Regions from separate parts of the Natranaerobius thermophilus JW/NM-WN-LF genome, predicted to be linked through region 3. Evidence: riboswitches for the same ligand, from Rfam matches in the RefSeq annotation. Region 3 holds a riboswitch; each other region holds the start of a gene.

Region 1 (4,556 bases), 1.4 Mb from region 3:
ATAAGGATAAAAACTCCGTTTGTTTAAAGGAATTTTCCATTAGTAAACCCCTTTATAATTTTTATTTTGTTTACCTTAAATATCTTTCATGTGGCCCTATAAAAAACTGTTTATGACAACAAGTACCAGTTAGTATAAAGTTCTATAATTCAACTTTGTATCCTGCCAAAAATATAGCTTTTTCGTGTATATTCCCTGAATAAACAAATTTATTCACAATGACAGTGTACGACAACTTTTAGTCACAAAGGCACTGGCTGTAATTTTAACTATATCTCCAAGCAAGAAAGGAACTGCACCTTCTAAAACTGCAACTCCAATAGGAACCTGCGTTACCAAAGCCAGTTGTAATACTCCGGTAGTATAAATCATAAATACACCACCTGTGAGTAAGGCAAGTACTAGAACCAACCAGTAAGTAATTCCTGTGTATCTATCTCCCTTCTCTACTATGTAACCTATAATAAAAGCAGCAAAGGGATAAGCCCAAAGATAACCACCAGTGGCACCAAATAACACAGCCACTCCTCCCATACCACCAGCAAAAACCGGCATTCCTACAACTCCCAACAATAGATAGACCACCTGACTTATAAACCCACGTTTAGGTCCTAATAAAGCCCCTGACAACATCACACCCATTGTTTGGCCCGTCACCGGTACAGGGCTAATAGGTACATAAACATAAGAAAGTACACCAGTAACAGCAGCAAATAAGGAAATAACTACTAAATCTCTGATATTACTATTCATAAGAATGCACTCCTTCCCAAATAGAAATATAAAATAGATGCTAACGCTAAAAACTAATAAATAAAATCAATAAATCAAATATATTATAATTACAACTCTCCTGTCAACCTCGTAAAATGAGGTGGTTAACAACAGCTTTTTACAACTATAATTTAACAGTAATATGTGCGAATCACTTCACTTTACTTCGAACATGTGTTCTGCTATAATGTTTTCTACAGGAGTGATGCACAATGAGCGACCCCATAATATTTCACATTGACGTTAATTCTGCGTATTTATCATGGGAGGCTGCTTACAGGCTGCAAAAAGGTGCACAACTTGATTTGAGGCAAGTCCCCTCAGTAGTTGGTGGAGATTCACAAAAACGTCGTGGAATTGTACTGGCTAAATCCATACCAGCAAAAAGCAAGTTTAAAATTCAAACCGGAGAGCTGTTGAGCAGTGCTCGAAAAAAGTGCCCTGACCTGTTTGTAGTACCACCCAATTATGATCTATACCTTCGATGCAGTAATGCCATGGTCGAATTGCTGTACGAATACTCCCCTTTTATTCAACGCTATTCGGTTGATGAAGTCTTCCTGGATTTCACCAATATGGAAAAACAATTTGGGGATTATCTTACCGCCGCTAATACTATTAAGGCCAGAGTAAAAGAAGAACTCGGGTTCACAGTGAACATAGGAATTGGCCCCAATAAGCTCTTAGCTAAGCTGGCATCAGAATTTAAAAAACCCGACCGAGTTCACACATTATTCCCTGAAGAAATTCCTACTAAGTTGTGGCCACTACCTGTAGGAGAATTATTTATGGTGGGAAGGGCTACAGAAAAAAAGTTACTTGATCGAGGAATCACTACCATTGGGGAACTGGCTAAAACTCCTCGCAATAAATTGAAACTTTGGTTGAAAAGTCACGGGCTTTTGATCTGGGATTTTGCCAATGGAATTGAGGAGTCTTCCGTTAGGCCAGAAGGTTTTCCTATGAAGGGTTTAGGAAATTCTACTACTACTCCCGAAAATGTGGCTGATAAAGAGACAGCACGGCTTTGGTTATTATCTTTAACTGAAAAGGTCAGTAGCCGATTACGTGATGCTCATTGTTACGCACAAGTAGTCAATTTATCAATTAAAACCTCACAGTTTATTTCCTACGGTAAACAAAAAAAATTACTCAATCCCACAAATTCTACTAAAGTTATTTTCGAAACTGGTAAAAAACTTTTAAATGAATTATGGGATGAAGAAGAACCCTTAAGACACATAGGAATTTCACTATCTTCCCTTTCATCGAGTAAGTCTTACCAACTATCGATGTTTGACAAATTGTCTATTGATACGGATTCAGAAGAGTCTTTTTATAAAGCTATCGATAAAATCAGGGCTAAACACGGGGAAACTTCTTTAATCCGGTCCTGTTTTTTACATTCAACAGTTCCTCCCTTGGCAGGAGGAGTAGATGCAGAAGAAGAGTATCCCATGATGTCTAGCTTATTATAGAAGGGAGAATTACTGTGAAGGTAATAATGAAACCTATAGAAATGATTGCCTGGTTTAAAGAAGATGGAATTCCTAAACCTTTAAAATATCGTATCACCACTTCCGAAGGTACTAAAAAAGTGGTTAGTGTTGACCAAGTTATATCCACATCTGAAGAAAAATTAACAGGCAACAAAATGATTGTTTACACTTGCCAAAGTACTATCGGAGAAACCCAAAAAATTTATGAATTGAAATACGAAATATCTTCATGTAAGTGGTATCTTGCCAAGATTTGAAGAGTTCGTCACGCATTCTCGTGACTTTAGTCATGAGTTAGTGGCGACATATGTTAGTGAAAGAATTTAAATTAATATGCATTGTATTATATTTACACCCATGGTAAGATAGTAATAACAATCGAATTTTATTAAGCCAATAGGGGTGCCGGGGATCGCCTTCCCGGCTGAGAAGGGCAATTAGTCCTACCCTAGAACCTGACCTGGATAATACCAGCGTAGGGAATTGGCTTTTAGTCTAGGCGAGCTATATAGAGTTTTCTGTATTATTTATGTATTATTTACGACTAAAAGCGCAATTCCTAAGGAATTGCGCTTTTTTTAATATGGGCTGTGTTAAAGTTGAATGTTGATAGTTGAACTCTTCAATTTCACACTAAGAGTTCAACTATCAACAAAGGAGTATAAAAGAGCCTTAATATAGGAAAGGAGAGTTCATTATGGAAAACGTATCAAAAAATGTCAGAATCCTGGCAGAAACCGGTATCGCAGTGGCTTTGGCATTGCTTTTAAGCATGATTAAGCTTTACACCATGCCCCAGGGAGGATCTGTTAGCTTAGAGATGTTACCTATATTTATCATAGCCTTTCGTTGGGGGTTAAAACCCGGAATACTGGCAGGAGTCACTTTCGGGATATTACAGCTAGCAGTAGCAGGCTTTATAGTTCACTGGATACAATTTTTCCTGGATTATCCTGTAGCTTTTGCAGGATTAGGTTTAGCTGGAACCTTTTCATCATGGATTAGAAAAGCGAATTCCTCGGCCAATATAATCTTACCTATAGTCACAGGTGTTATTTTAGGTGGAATGGTCAGATTTGTCTCCCATTTTTTAGCTGGAGCTGTGTTTTTTGGCGACTATGCTCCCGAAGGGCAAAGCGTCTGGATGTACTCTTTGTTGTATAATTCCAGTTATTTAGTTCCGGAACTAATAATCACTATAATTGTTATAGTTTTATTGACCTTGACTAGAGTGAAAAAATACTTTACTGTCTAATCTTATAACTCAAAGTAACACCATCGCCGACAGGTAAAATAGTACTGTAAAGTCTATCATCAGACATTACTTTGCGATTATATTCATCAACAGGAGCCCCTAAATTTCTTGGGGCTCCTTTAACTTTGAATAAGGTATCATCTGCAACAAGCACCCCACCCTGATTCAACAAATTAATACTGTTTTCCAGTACTTTAGGGTATAATGATTTTTGAGCATCTTGAAAGATTATATCATAGGGACCAGTTAAGTCCCGAATTTTCTCGCTAATATCACCATAAACCAGTTCTACAGAATTTGAAAGACCCGCTTCCTCTATATTTGTTTTAGCTTCTTGATAGAGTTTAGGGTCTTTTTCAATTGAAATAACTTTCCCTCCAGTTTGTTTTACAGCTTCGCCTAACCAAATAGTTGAATAACCTAGACAGGTACCAAATTCTAGAACTTTTTGAGCATTTATCAACCTAATCAAAAGACCTAAAAATTTACCCGTCTCCAGCTCTATACTGGGTTGTACATCATCCCGTTGATATTCTTCTTCCTTAATAGTATCTGATTTACAATTATCCCTGACTATGTAGTTTTGAATATAATTAAAAATTTCTTGATCCACATTTATTACCCCCTCTAATTTTGCATTGGCATTGGCTTTAAAATTGGATATCTATAGATACTTATGGTTTCTTATTTAAAAACCTTTATTCTCTCATCTAGAGGTTTAAATTCCTTTTCTCCCGGAGGAGCTGTAGGTTTACCAAAGGGCATTTGGGACACCAGTTCCCAGTTTTCAGGAATATCCCATTCTTTTTTTACAGCATCATCTATTATAGGATTATAATGCTGTAAAGATGCGCCAAAACCTTCTAATTCCAACGCTGTCCACACTACGTATTGTAACATGCCGGAAGAATGATGAGACCAAATTGGAAAAGTATCTTTATACTTGGGGAATTTTTGCTGAAGTTCTTGAACTGGCTCCTGATCTTCAAAAAATAACACTGTTCCATATCCACTTTTAAAGGAGTTAA
Region 2 (4,556 bases), 660 kb from region 3:
AGACAGAGAGATTGATAAGGCTTATGTAGAACATGAAGATAATCATGAAGATACTCTTTTTGATGATGCTTACAGTGAAAATTTTCATGGGATCGTAAATGTTTTTGAAGATGATGGTATTGAAGATGCAAAAAGAATACTTTACCGAAGAACTCAGGACGAAGAGGAAGTAGAGGAATATATCGAATTTATGCAAGAAGAGGCTAGTATAGTTCATGAATATTTTGATATTAATGGACAAGAGGTAGGGTTGAGTGGAAGCTCTATCGAGGTCAGATATTAATGGGGGTGATACCTTTTGACAGCTAGAGATAAAACTTTTTTAAGATTATCTATGATAACGCTTCTGGCGTTATCATTTCTTTTTCTTAATTTTAATTCAGCATTAGCAGAGGGCGAAGCATCAGAGGATCCAGAAAGAGCAATTGAGTATATTAACGAAAATATCATAAATGATCCACGTTATAAGATCAATCCCGGTGGAGTACACATGGACAGAACAGAAGATCCACACAATGTAATTGCAGGTGGAGTTTTAGAAGAAGTACCTGGCAATGAAGTTGAAAATGGTGAGTATAGATATTTAGGTGTTGTTCCCTGGTACGACACTCAAACCGAAGAATTTATAGATGATTTCACAGAACAAAGTAGAGTGACAAACAAAGAATTTCCGCCCGATGCACTAGCTGAAGGTCGTTTGGAAGATCGAAACTGGATCACTGAGCCGTGGACTAATGATAATGATGCAGTACAAAATGCACACTTTGAAATGGAAAACATGAGATTTAACAATAACCCTGAGTATGAGGACAATATAAGGGAGGGCTTGGAATATACAGGTATGGGCAAAAGCTTACGAAAAAACCAAACAGAAAGCCCACTGCTTTAGCTGTGGGATGAATGTTTATTATTAACTGTTTGCCAACTATCTATTTTTTTATTATAATAAAAATATGAGTAAAAATAGATGGACTACAACCAAAACAACTGTATACAATTTAGGTTATCATATCATTTTTTGCCCCAAATATAGACGTGAAGTACTGACTGGCAAAATTGAACAGCGATTAAAGCAATTATTTTTAGAGAAAGCCAATGAGCTAGAGATAGAAATTCAAGATTTAACTATTATGCCAGATCATGTTCATTTGTTTATCAAAGCAGACCCCACTTTAGCACCACACTATATTGTGCGACAACTGAAAGGATATAGTGCCAAAATTCTTCGTAAGGAGTTTCCTGAACTAAAATCAAGGCTGCCTTCACTCTGGACTCGTAGTTATTATGTTGAGTCGGTCGGTCATATATCAGAAGATACTATTCGTAAATATATCGAAGACCAGGAGGGTAAATAGTGATTATAACTAAAACCTATAAGTATAAGTTATACGAGTCAAAAAAGAATAAAAATATTCATCAGAAAATAGATATAGCTGGTCTTATCTATAATCATTGCATTGCCCTCCACAAAAGGTATTATAAACTAACAGGTAAACACTTAAATAAGTTTCAGTTAATGAAGCACATAACCAAATTAAAGAAAAAAGACAAATATCAACATTGGAACCTAGTAGGCTCACAAGCAATTCAAGATATAGTAGATAGAATAGATAGAGCATACCAGTTATTCTTTAGGAATTTGAAACATGGTATTAAAACTTCACCGCCTAAATTCAAAAAAATTAAAAAATACAAAAGCTTCACTTTAAAACAAGCAGGTTGGAAATATGTTGACGATAACTTAATCAAAATCGGAAAGAAGGTCTATAAATTCAGTAAAAGCAGAGAGCTTCCAGAAAATATTAAAACTGTAACTATAAAACGAGATCCTTTAGGCGACCTGTATATTTGTTTTGTAGTTAAAGAAAAAATCGAAGTCCCCGATAGGCAGGGTAAAAGCTCCATCGGCTTGGACTTTGGCTTGAAGACATTTCTTGTAGCATCAGACGGTACGAAATATGAAGCACCATTCTATTATCACCACAAATTGAAGGAATTAAAGAAAGCACAGAAAGAATTAAGTTCAAAAGAAAAAGGCTCTAATAACCGAAACAAAGCTAGGAAAAAAGTTTTTAGACTTCATAAGAAAGTGGTCAATCAGCGTAGAGCCTACTTCTTTAAACTGGCACATGAGCTAACAGATAAGTATGAATACATTTTTATTGAAGACCTCAACATGAAAGCTATGCAAAAGATGTGGGGTAAAAAGATTCAAGACTTAGGATATTCTACTTTTGTTGAAATTCTCGAATATGTTGCCAAGAAAAAAGGTTCTAGAGTAGTTAAGGTAGATCGCTTTTATCCAAGTTCAAAAATTTGTAGTAAGTGCGGTGAAATAAATCAAAACCTTAAACTATCAGACAGAATTTTCGAATGTGATTGCGGTTTAAAAATTGACAGAGATCTGAACGCTGCAATTAATATACACATGGGCGGGGCATCGTCCATTGGGTTAGGAAACGTAAGACCTGCTATCATAGAGGCTGTTTCTGCTTGACCCCAGAATCCCACTGCTTTAGCTGTGGGAGTATGTCAAGAAGGCGGTTCGCCCGAACCAAATAGCCAAAAAGATGTTGGAAGATGGAGAAAAAATAGATAAAATTATGAGATATACTGGATTAACTAAAAAACAAATTGATGATCTTAAAAAAGAATTAAAATTGATCTGAAGTCGAGATGATTAAATTTACAAAAATTAACGAATATGATATCTTTATATTAAGAAAATTTATAATGAATATTTATGCAAAAAATTTATGGCAAAAACTTTATAATGAATTGGAACACCGCCGGGGGAGCCCCAAAAATGGGCTGAGAGGGTAAACACCGACCCCATAACCTGAACTGGTTAATGCCAGCGAAGGGAGAGCGGTTGCCGTAGGCTAAGATTTAGAACAAGACAGTGTATATACGGCTCCCGGTCTTCCCGGGAGCTTTTTTTATTATCAGAATTATTATCATGGATTAATATTATGCCTTAATATCATGCCTTAATATCATGACTTATCATGGGAGGTGGCTACGATGTTACAAAATAACACCCGTAAAATAACTTTGATGGCTTTGTTAATCGCTATTGGAACCTTTACATCTCATTTGATTTGGTTTCCAGCTGGTTTCGCTAAAGCTTATCCTATGCAGCACGCTATTAATGTAATTGCCGGTATATTTCTCGGTCCAGGTCCAGCAGTTCTGATCGCATTTATGATAGGTTTATTACGTAATATTTTGGGTATCGGAACTTTACTTGCTTTTCCGGGTGGTATGGCAGGGGCTTTACTGGCCGGAATAGGTTTTAAAATGGCTAGACAGCGCCCTTACGGAGCTTTTATTGGAGAGGTATTCGGCACTTCTATTATTGGCGCTTTGCTATCAGTCCCTATTGCCAGATTGATCCTAGGCCATGAAGCTGTGATCTACTTTTATATTCCACCCTTTGCCATAAGTGCCATTGTTGGGGCATTCATAGGAGTTGGCTTGAGTGTGGTATTAGAAAGGGTCCGGGGAGACAGATCTATTTCCATGACAGATCATCTTTGATATACCCCCTATATATTCTCGCAGTTAAAGCAGTGGGGCTTTAGTGGGGTTTTAGCGGGACTTTAGCGGGGCTTTCTCTTTCTGTTTCTCATAAACAACTATAACAAAAAAGGGTGATTATATGTCTAAAACAAAAGTAGTTATGACCATTGCAGGTTCTGATTCTGGGGGTGGTGCTGGAATACAAGCTGACCTAAAAACATTTCAGTCTATAGGAGTATTCGGAACTACCGTGCTAACAGGTGTGACTGCCCAGAACACTGCAGGGGTACAAAACGCTGTTCATCTTGAATCTAGTTTGGTGGCAGAGCAATTTAAGTCAGTGGCGGAGGATATGGAAATTTCTGCAGTAAAGACGGGGATGCTTTCAAATGCTCAAATAATTGAAACCGTTTCCGATAATCTTGCTTCTTTTTCAACGAAACCTTGGATTGTAATTGACCCTGTTTTGGCAGCTACAAGCGGTGATTTACTACTAGAAAGACAAGCAGTATCAACTTTGCTAGAGAAGCTTATTCCCATCTCTGATATCATCACTCCTAATATTCCCGAAGCAGAGATATTGACTGGCATAAACATTGACCATTCAAAAGACTTACAAAAAGCAGCTCATAAGTTGAAGGAAGCGGGAGCAAAATCCGTATTAATCAAGGGTGGACATACAAGTGGAAACGCTACTGATCATTTCTTTTGGGAAGATGAATATCACACATTTTCAGCTGAAAGAGTGGGCGTTGGCAGTCTTCACGGAACGGGTTGTACCCTGGGATCAGCTATATGTGCATATTTGAGTAAAACAGATGATCTATTAACTAGCATAAAATTAGCTAAAAAATACGTTACACAAGCCATTAATAATAGTTTTACAATCGGTGAAGGTTCAAAAGTACTCTTGCATTCATCAATAGGAGATGAAGAAGTGCAAGAAAAGGAGGAATTAAATGCATGAGTACATTCAATTCTAATTTTAAGTTGGGAACTTATTTGACACAAGTTAGGCAAGAAAATCCTTTAGT
Region 3 (4,556 bases):
CAATATTATCTCTTCCCCTGGAAAAGGGTTCGGCCGTAATAGCATAAATATCTGTATTTAATCCTTTGTTTCCAGTAGTCATTAAATTAACCCTCCCTAATCTAAATTAATTCCCAGTCTTTTAATACCGGTTGATAACCATTATTTATTAACATACCTTTGATCTCTACTACTGAACGTTCATCGGCGGTATGAAACTGAGACTCGCTATTTTCTACACCGGAATAGCTTCCTACAGCTGTCTTAGCTCCTGCCGACATTCTAGTTACTCCTAGGGGAAGCAGATTTTCTCTTAAATCAGGGCTTTCTCTAGTAGAAATATTGATCCCCACACTGTGTAAAAAAATTCTTGTGGCTACTATCATTTGAACCAAGTTTTTATCCGCAACTCTATAATATTCCAAGGTTTCATCAGCAAAAGGTCTTAAGCGGGGAAAAGATATGGAAATTTCAGCTTCCGGATAATGATTTAATAAGTACCAAGCATGTAGACCAGTAAAAAAAGCTTCCTGCCTCCAGGGGCCCAAACCAAATAATGCACCTATGTTAACCCTTCTCATGCCCATTTGTAGGCTGCGTTCCGGGGCTAGTAATCGAAAATCATAATCGCGTTTTGGGCCGCTTTTATGAACTTGTTGATAAATATCTTCGTCGTAAACCTCTTGGTAGATTGTAAGTCCATCAACTTCATTGTCAATTAACTGTTTATATTCTTTGGCTGTCAATGGATAGATTTCTATAGCTATAGAAGAAAAGTATTTTTTTAAAATATCAATACATTTTTCTATATAATCTAGGGGTGCATGTGGTTTAGATTCACCAGTTAAAAGCAATATATGGCGAAGACCAGTATGGCTGATAGCTTGGGCTTCTTGTTCAACTTCTTCAAGGCTTAAAGTAGTTCTTTGAAACTGATTATCTACTTTAAAAGCACAATAAAGGCAGTTATTATCACAATGATCACTAACGTAAATGGGAGCATACAAAACGATAGCTTTTCCAAAAAAATTTGTGGTGAGTTGATTAGCTTTTTGCGCCATTTCTTCCAGGTAATTTTCTGCGGCTGGCGATAGCATGGCTAAAAAGTCTCTAAAGTTTGGATTGTCTTTATAAATTGCGGTTTCAACCCTTTGGGGAGTGATATCTTGAAAAGTTTGCTGAAAGTCTAGCTGTTGGTATTTTTTAATAAAATCTCTAAAACTCATTACTTATCCCTCCCCATTTTCGTCTCGAAGAAAACCAGTCAAAGGTGAAGAAGCTTCAGCAGTCTCTTTCACGGGTGCGGCTTTGGATAAATATGCTTTCCTTCCCGACTTGACAGCTTGACTGAAAGCTTCTGCCATTAAAACTGGGTTTTCAGCCGTAGCAATAGCGGTATTTACTAGCACAGCTTCACAGCCTAGTTCCATAGCTTCGGCCGCTTGAGATGGCCGACCGATACCCGCATCAACAATAATAGGTAAATTTATCTCAGATATTAGTATTTTAATGAGCTCACGGGTTTCAAGCCCTTTATTAGTACCAATAGGTGCTCCTAAGGGCATTACAGCTTCAACTCCAATTTGCTCCATTTCCTGGGCAATTGATAACTCGGGACTAACATAAGGAAAGACTTTAAACCCTTCATCCACTAGGGTTTTTGAAGCTTTTAAAGTTTCTGAATTGTCTGGTAAAAGGTATTTTTGGTCTTTAATAACTTCAATTTTTACCCAATTACCACATCCAGCAGCTTGTGCTATTTGAGCAATTTTTACTGCTTCTTCTGCATTCCTAGCTCCTGAGGTGTTTGGCATCAAAATACAGTCTTGATTGATATAATCCAGGACATTTTCATCATCGGAATTTAAATCAACGCGCCTTAAAGCAACTGTAACAGCCTGAGAGCCGGAACTATCTAAAACTTGTGGAATCAGACTTTTCCTAGGGAATTTGCCAGTGCCCACAATCAGCCTATTTGTTAATTTTTTACCGCCAATTTTCAAAATGTCATTAGACAAATTAACCACCTCCAACCATACTTAATACTTCAATTTCGTCACCTTCTGATAATTGGGTCTTTTCCCATTCGTCTTTGTGAACTACTTCCCTGTTTAAGATCACAATTTTACCGCGGGATTTTAAATTTAATTCCCAAAAAAGTTGGTTTACCGTTAAATTATCCGAAACCTGTTTTGTTTCTCCATTAACTTTGATTGTCATTTTGTCACCTCCAAGATTTTCAACTCTCGTAAATTATTGATTAGATTAAAAAAACTCACCCTGCATAAGTAGGTGAGTTTGACTTGACTAATTTGGATATTAGTCAATACAAGCTCCCTACGCTGGTACTAACCAGAGCAGGTTCAAAGGGTAAGGCGGTACTGGCCTTTCTCAGCCTGAATTCAGGCACCCCTGCTTGGCGAATATTTGATTCAACATTATTATACTATTTCTAAACTATTTACTGTCAAGGATAATTTGTTGTTTTATTGACAAATATTAAAAAACAGTGATAGGATTAGTTTTAAAAATAAAAGGGTTGTGATTATAAGTGGTCATGTCAGAATCAGTAATAATCAATGAAGATGGAAATTTGGAAATAGGTGGTTGTGATTTAGTAAAATTAGCTCAACAATATGATACACCTTTGAATATATTAGATGAAGAACATATTAGGAATAAATGTAGAAAATATCGAAGAATTTTAGAACAATATTATCCTACAACTGAATTGGCTTATGCTGGTAAAGCTTTTTTGTCAACAACCATTTGTAAAATAGTTGAAGAAGAAGGCTTGTTCCTTGATGTAGTCTCGGAAGGGGAATTATTTACAGCGGTTCAGGCTGGTTTTCCTGGGGACAAGCTGTTATTTCATGGAAATAATAAAACCTCAAGAGAATTAGAATATGCCTTAGATTGTAATGTGGGAAGAATAGTAGTTGATAGCTTCTTGGAACTTGAACTGATTGAAAAGTTAGCACAAAAAAAGAGTACTAGGGTCCAAATTTATTTTAGAGTTAAACCCGGGATAGAGGCTCATACCCACAAATATATATTAACTGGTCAAGAGGACTCCAAATTTGGCTTCAGCTTACGTCAAGACGATATAATGAAAGCTGTAAACTTTGCAATCAAATCTTCATATATTGATTTACAAGGACTACACTGTCATATTGGTTCACAAATTAATGAAAGTAAACCTTATAGATTAGCTGCTAAAACCATGATGGAATTATTAATTTCAATTCAAAAAATATATAATTACAGTATTTCGGAACTGGATTTAGGTGGGGGTATGGGAATAAAATATCGAAGTGATGATTCGAAATTAGATATTGATTCACTTATGAATGAAATATCCCAACTTATCCTGGATATGGCAAAAGACTCTAAAATAGAATTGCCGAAATTAATTTTTGAACCCGGGCGTTCAATTATTGGAGAAGCGGGTGTCATGTTGTATCGTGTTGGAGTCATTAAAGAAATACCAGGTATTAGAAATTATGTTTCAGTAGACGGAGGAATGAGCGATAATATTAGACCAGCTCTTTACGGAGCTGAATACTCTGCTGTAGTGGCAAACAAGGCCAATTATCCTCATAATAATAGTTATACTGTTGTAGGTAAAATCTGTGAATCAGGTGATGTTCTCCTACAAAATATAGATTTAGTAGATAATCTAACACCTGGAGATTTACTTACCGTTTTTAGCTGTGGTGCGTATACTTATTCCATGTCAAGTAATTATAATAGACTACCAAAACCAGCAGTGGTGTTAGTAAACCAAGGTCAAGCTGATCTCATAGTTCGTCGAGAAAGTTTAGAAGATGTGATCCAAAATGACCTTATCCCAGAAAGGTTTAGGAGGAACTAAAGTGAAGTTTGAAAAAATGCATGGTTTGGGGAACGATTTTATTTTGATGAAAGATTTTCAGAGAAATTATCCTGATCTGGCAAAACGGCTATGTGACCGTCGGTTTGGAATTGGGGCTGATGGGCTAGTCATTTACTCTTCTTGTAAGAATTCAAACATAAATGCTGACTATCAAATGAGAATTTATAATTCTGATGGCTCAGAGGCAGAAATGTGTGGGAATGCTATTCGATGCTTAGCTAAATATCTGGCAAAAACAGAAGAGACAGATGGAAAACGATTGGCGATTGCAACTACTGCGGGAATCAAAAGAGTTGAAATTGTTGAAAATTTTGACTTAATGGGTGAAATTAATTTATCGGGTATGGTTGGAAGTCAAGAACAGCTTGTTAAAGTTAATATGGAAAAACCCCTTTTGAAGAGTTCTGATATACCCTTAGCCGTTAAAAACGATAGAAATGACATTGCTCGCCAACGGCCGATAGATACACCTTATGGGATATATTATCTGACTGAAGTTTCTACAGGTCCTCCTCATGCCGTAATTTTTGTTCAAAATTTACTTCCAGAAGAACAACTATTAGAGTTAGGCCCTATTATTGAAAAGCACGATCTATTCCCCTATGGTACTAACGTGGAGTTTGTGAAAGTGGAAAGCTCGAACCACTTACGAGTACAAGTTTGGGAAAGAGGAGCAGGTAAA
Region 4 (4,556 bases), 1.0 Mb from region 3:
AACTTTAACTACTATTGCGGTTTTTCTACCTGTATTTTTATTAGAAGACCTAGCAGGTATTATTTTTGCAGATTTGTCCTATATGGTAGTTTTTTCGCTTGCCATGTCGTTATTTACAGCTTTAACGGTTATTCCTGTACTCTCAGTGTTATTAATTGGGCATAATCAAGCCATTTCAAAGTTCATACCCATTGAAAATTTGAAAAAACGATATAAAAAAAGCCTGCACTATCTATCGAAAAAAGGAAAATATGTTTTAGGTGGAGCTATTATATTAATGGTAATATCCTTTACTTTGCTCCCAAATTTGGGTGGAGAATTTTTACCACCCATAACTAGATCCGAATTTACAGTAGACGTACGATTACCACCCGGAACTCATTTGGAAACCACAGAAGAAGTTGTTACAGAAGTAGAACAATATCTTTTAGATGAGGAAGAAGTTGACTCTGTATACGCAACCATAGGTGAGCGAGCTAGTCAAAGAGAAGGAGCAGGGTACACTCAAAGAACTCCCCATCGCGGTGAATTGATGGTGATATTGGAAACAGATGAGCAAGAAAAACTTGCCCAACAAGTTGAGAGTGAATTTTACGATCATGACCAGGCCTCAATTAGCGCTTCCGAGATGGAGGGAGATTTAGAGATGGGTGGTGATGCTATTGAAATTGACTTAATCGGTCCAGAACTTGACACACTGAGGGAACTGTCTCAAGATATAGCTAATGAAGTTTCTGAATTAGAAGTTGTTTCAAATGTTTCGAGAAACTTACCTACACCCAGACCAGAACTACAGGTTTCTCCCAAAGACGAACAAAGCATGTTAAAAGGAATTACTCCCATTCAAATGTCTCAAGACTTAGAAACTGATTTAACAGGAAGAAGAGCAACAATTTTTAGAGAAGATGGTAGAGAGATCCCCATAGTATTAGGTTACTTTAGCGAAGGACCTGAGTCTACTGAAGAAATAAAAGAAAAATACCAGGATATTGCCACAGTTGAAAAAGAGCCAGGCCCTACGGTTATCAATCGACAGGACGGTCAGCGCTATGTAACAATTTCAGCCGATTCGGAAACAAGAGATGTTCGGGGAGCGGTAAATAGTATCCAAGATAGATTAGATAATGTGGATATCCCGCAAGGTTATCGCCTAAATTATGGGGGCGCTTACGAGGATATGTGGTCCTCATATTTAGAGCTAGGTGGAGCTTTGGCTTTATCTTTGTTGCTAGTATTTATGGTCATGGCAGGTCAATTCGAATCTTTACGTTATCCTCTTGTTATTATGGTCAGCATACCTTTTTCTTTTGTAGGTGTAATTCTAGCACTATATATTTTGAATGATACTTTAAATGTGGCATCAATAATGGGGGTTATTATACTTTCAGGATTAGTTGTTAATAATGCTATTGTTTTAGTGGATTGCATTAAACGGGAAGATAGTGTCCTTGAAGGTGCTTCCCTTAGATTGAGACCCATTTTGATGACTACTATTACTACCTTGTTGGCATTAATTCCCATGGCTATTGCCGTTGGTCCTGGGTCTGAAATTCAAAACTCTTTGGCTTTTTCTCTTATAGGTGGATTGTTTAGTGCTACTCTACTAACATTAGTGATACTGCCTTTAGTAATCATCTGGATTAAATCTAGATTTAATCTAGATTAGATATATTGAATTGAGTGGAAATTTTTATGAAATTCAATTGACAATTTATGTAATTGAGTGATACTATAATTTTAAATTAAGTCAGCAAATTAGGGGAGCCGTATTGGCTGAGAGTGGACCTGAAGAGGTCCTGACCCTTTAACCTGATCTGGGTAATGCCAGCGCAGGGAATTACTCATAGATCCTGTAATGTATTAGTTAATAGGACCTTTCCCTAGATCGGGTAAAGGTCCTAATTTTTGTTAGTTGATAGTGGTTCCCAATATATAAGGAGAGTGATTAAGTGAGTGATGAACATACTAATAGATTAAGGAAGCCGCGCTTGTTTGTCACGGATTTTGATGGAACCGTTACATTTCAAGACAGTTGTAATTTAATGATTCAAACTTGTGCCCGAAATGGATGGCAAGAGCTTAATCAACAGTGGGAAAAAGGTGAGCTTACGACAAAAGATGTTGCTCGAGAGACCTTTAAGTTATTTGATTGTTCCTGGGAGGATGTTAGCAGAGCTATAAGTAATATTCAAATTGACCCTGATTTTAAAAAATTTGTTGACATAATAAATAGAGAAGGTGATCAGCTATACATTGTAAGTGATGGTTATGATTTATTAATTAAAGAAATTTTAGGTAGAGAAGGATTATCACATATTCCTTTTTACGCTAATAAATTATTGGTTAACAATAGAAATTTCAGTATGACAACACCATATTCTAATGATAACTGTCATCAGTGTGGTAGCTGCAAAACTGCAATAATTCGAAGCTTAATTAGCAATTTTAAAACTGTCCCTAAAACAATCTATGTAGGAGATGGCTATTCAGACCGATGTCCCATAGAAATTGCAGACCTTGTTTTTGCCAAAGAAAAACTATATCAAATAGCAAAATCGAAAGGAATTGAAGCTAATAAAATTAAGAGTTTTCAGGATGTAATAAATAAACTAGATATTAAAACGGAATAATCTATGGAATAAATACGAAACTATAAAACTGAATGGATACCAGCTTGGAGAAGTTGAAAAAATACAGACTAGATCAATATAATCCTTAATTAGGAGAGATAAACTTGATTGATTCAATGTATATCCAAAAAAATGTAGGTTTTTACGATCGTATAATCAGAATTGTCATTGGTATAGGTCTGATAGTTGTACCTGTACTATTTGGATTCCCTGGCTGGTTAATTGCTTTACTTGCAGCTTTAGGCGGGTCAAATATTTTAGAGGGAGTTTTGGGTTTTTGAATAATTTATCACTTAGTGGGGTGGTCTACCCTGACAAATCAATTTTTCTGATTTTAATCTTTAAGGAATAACGGCCTCATTTCAGGCATCCAATAATATTGAGGTGGGGTCGATGTTTTTCCAGTCTGGTTATTTTAAAATTCTTATTTCAGCTTGTATTTGGGGAACTGTGGGTATTTTTGCCAGATGGAGTGCAATGCCAGCTACTGACCTGGCTTTCTATAAGACATTATTTGCCTGTTTATTTTTATTGTCGATTTTGCCCAGGGAAGATCTTTTGATCACAAATAAATTTAAGGCATACATGGTTATCTTTTTAACAGGAATTTTATATGCTTTGAATGCAATTTTATTTTTATCTTCTATCTATCTAACCACTTTAAGTAATTCTCTATTTGCTTATTACACTAAACCAGTAATTGTAGCATTTTTAGCCCCTTTTTTCTTTCGAGAAACTCCGGAGTTCAGAAATATCCTGGCCATAGTCATTTCTCTGGTAGGTTTAGCCTTAATTTTAACCCCTTCTGTAGTCAGTATATCAACTCAAGACTTGGCAGGGATCGCCTTAGGTTTGTGTGCTGCTATAAGTGCTAGTCTAGTGGTGATCTTAGTAAAGCTAGTGCAATTACCGGCGCCTATAGTAGTTTATTATAAAATGGTTGTGGCCATCTTGATAATGTTGCCCTTGGTGAATTTTCAAGCTAATTTCCACCATGGGCAAATTTTTATAGCGGCAATTATAGGTGTTATTCATACTGTTTTGCCATATATTCTTTATTACTCGGGCATGCAGGTAGTAAAAGCTTCATATGGAATTACTTTAACTTACTTTGATCCTGTTGTGGCTTCTTTTTTAGGGGTGTTAATTTTTGGAGAAGAATTAACCTATCTGTCTCTAATTGGAGGGATATTAATAATAAGCAGTGGTGCAATCATAATGCGTCATTAATCAAGATTATGGGTCACACTTTAAACAAGATGTAGACTTCAACAAAATTAGCCATGAAAACCGAGGAAATTTTTGTTATAATGAGTAGAAAAAGTTTTTACGGTTTGGCGGTGACACAGGATGTATGTCTATAAAGGCAATATTCACATTCACACTAAATACTCTGATGGTACCTCTACAATTGAAGAAATAGCAGAGAAAGCAAAAAAAAGAAATTTGGATTTTATTATTATTAATGATCATAGACATTTATTAGGTAAACAGCGCAGATTAGAAGGTTATTATCATGATGTACTTGTTATTATTGGTTCTGAAATCAACCTGGAAAAAAACCATTATCTTGCTATCGGAATAGACGAGGAAATCCCTAGAAACGAAGATAATCCCCAGGAAGTTATTGATGAAGTTAATCGGCAAGGTGGGATAGGTTTTATAGCCCATCCTTACGAAAAAGGTTCTCCATTAGTCCGCAATAACAGAACATATCCTTGGACAGACTGGGATGCCCAAGGATTCACCGGGATGGAAATAATCAACTATTCCAGTCAATGGCGTGATGGAATTGATTCCAAATTACAAGGCTTATATGCAAACTTTATAAATGATCAAGCTTACTTTAAATTTCCCAATAAAGAAGCCTTTGAAAAATGGATGGAACTGACTAAAGAGCGAAGAATTGTTGGTATTGTAGGATCT

The links. A riboswitch is a leader RNA that binds a small molecule or an ion and turns the genes downstream of it on or off. The one in region 3 is predicted to bind thiamine pyrophosphate.
Region 1: another riboswitch for thiamine pyrophosphate. It lies ahead of thiT (energy-coupled thiamine transporter ThiT); the one in region 3 lies ahead of thiS (sulfur carrier protein ThiS).
Region 2: another riboswitch for thiamine pyrophosphate. It lies ahead of thiW (energy coupling factor transporter S component ThiW); the one in region 3 lies ahead of thiS (sulfur carrier protein ThiS).
Region 4: another riboswitch for thiamine pyrophosphate. It lies ahead of NTHER_RS14255 (MtnX-like HAD-IB family phosphatase); the one in region 3 lies ahead of thiS (sulfur carrier protein ThiS).

Annotation. Positions count from the first base shown of each region.
Region 1 covers NC_010718.1:292,678-297,233, reverse strand. Annotated here, with positions in the region: gene NTHER_RS01555 (RNA-binding domain-containing protein) at 1-40, opposite strand, end outside; gene NTHER_RS01550 (biotin transporter BioY) at 214-753, opposite strand; gene NTHER_RS01545 (DNA polymerase Y family protein) at 987-2,252, shown strand; gene NTHER_RS01540 (hypothetical protein) at 2,267-2,530, shown strand; TPP riboswitch at 2,662-2,772, shown strand; gene thiT (energy-coupled thiamine transporter ThiT) at 2,971-3,528, shown strand; gene NTHER_RS01530 (O-methyltransferase) at 3,518-4,141, opposite strand; gene NTHER_RS01525 (nitroreductase family protein) at 4,213-4,556, opposite strand, start outside.
Region 2 covers NC_010718.1:2,671,487-2,676,042, reverse strand. Annotated here, with positions in the region: gene NTHER_RS15420 (copper amine oxidase N-terminal domain-containing protein) at 1-283, shown strand, start outside; gene NTHER_RS12600 (hypothetical protein) at 299-889, shown strand; gene tnpA (IS200/IS605 family transposase) at 954-1,355, shown strand; gene NTHER_RS12590 (RNA-guided endonuclease InsQ/TnpB family protein) at 1,355-2,497, shown strand; TPP riboswitch at 2,782-2,884, shown strand; gene thiW (energy coupling factor transporter S component ThiW) at 3,025-3,540, shown strand; gene thiD (bifunctional hydroxymethylpyrimidine kinase/phosphomethylpyrimidine kinase) at 3,662-4,489, shown strand; gene thiM (hydroxyethylthiazole kinase) at 4,486-4,556, shown strand, end outside.
Region 3 covers NC_010718.1:2,008,922-2,013,477, reverse strand. Annotated here, with positions in the region: gene thiE (thiamine phosphate synthase) at 1-82, opposite strand, end outside; gene thiH (2-iminoacetate synthase ThiH) at 102-1,205, opposite strand; gene NTHER_RS09700 (thiazole synthase) at 1,209-1,997, opposite strand; gene thiS (sulfur carrier protein ThiS) at 1,999-2,199, opposite strand; TPP riboswitch at 2,297-2,403, opposite strand; gene lysA (diaminopimelate decarboxylase) at 2,537-3,853, shown strand; gene dapF (diaminopimelate epimerase) at 3,855-4,556, shown strand, end outside.
Region 4 covers NC_010718.1:3,054,679-3,059,234, reverse strand. Annotated here, with positions in the region: gene NTHER_RS14260 (efflux RND transporter permease subunit) at 1-1,666, shown strand, start outside; TPP riboswitch at 1,748-1,853, shown strand; gene NTHER_RS14255 (MtnX-like HAD-IB family phosphatase) at 1,950-2,630, shown strand; gene NTHER_RS15730 (YgaP-like transmembrane domain) at 2,735-2,911, shown strand; gene NTHER_RS14250 (DMT family transporter) at 3,024-3,860, shown strand; gene NTHER_RS15475 (PHP domain-containing protein) at 3,981-4,556, shown strand, end outside.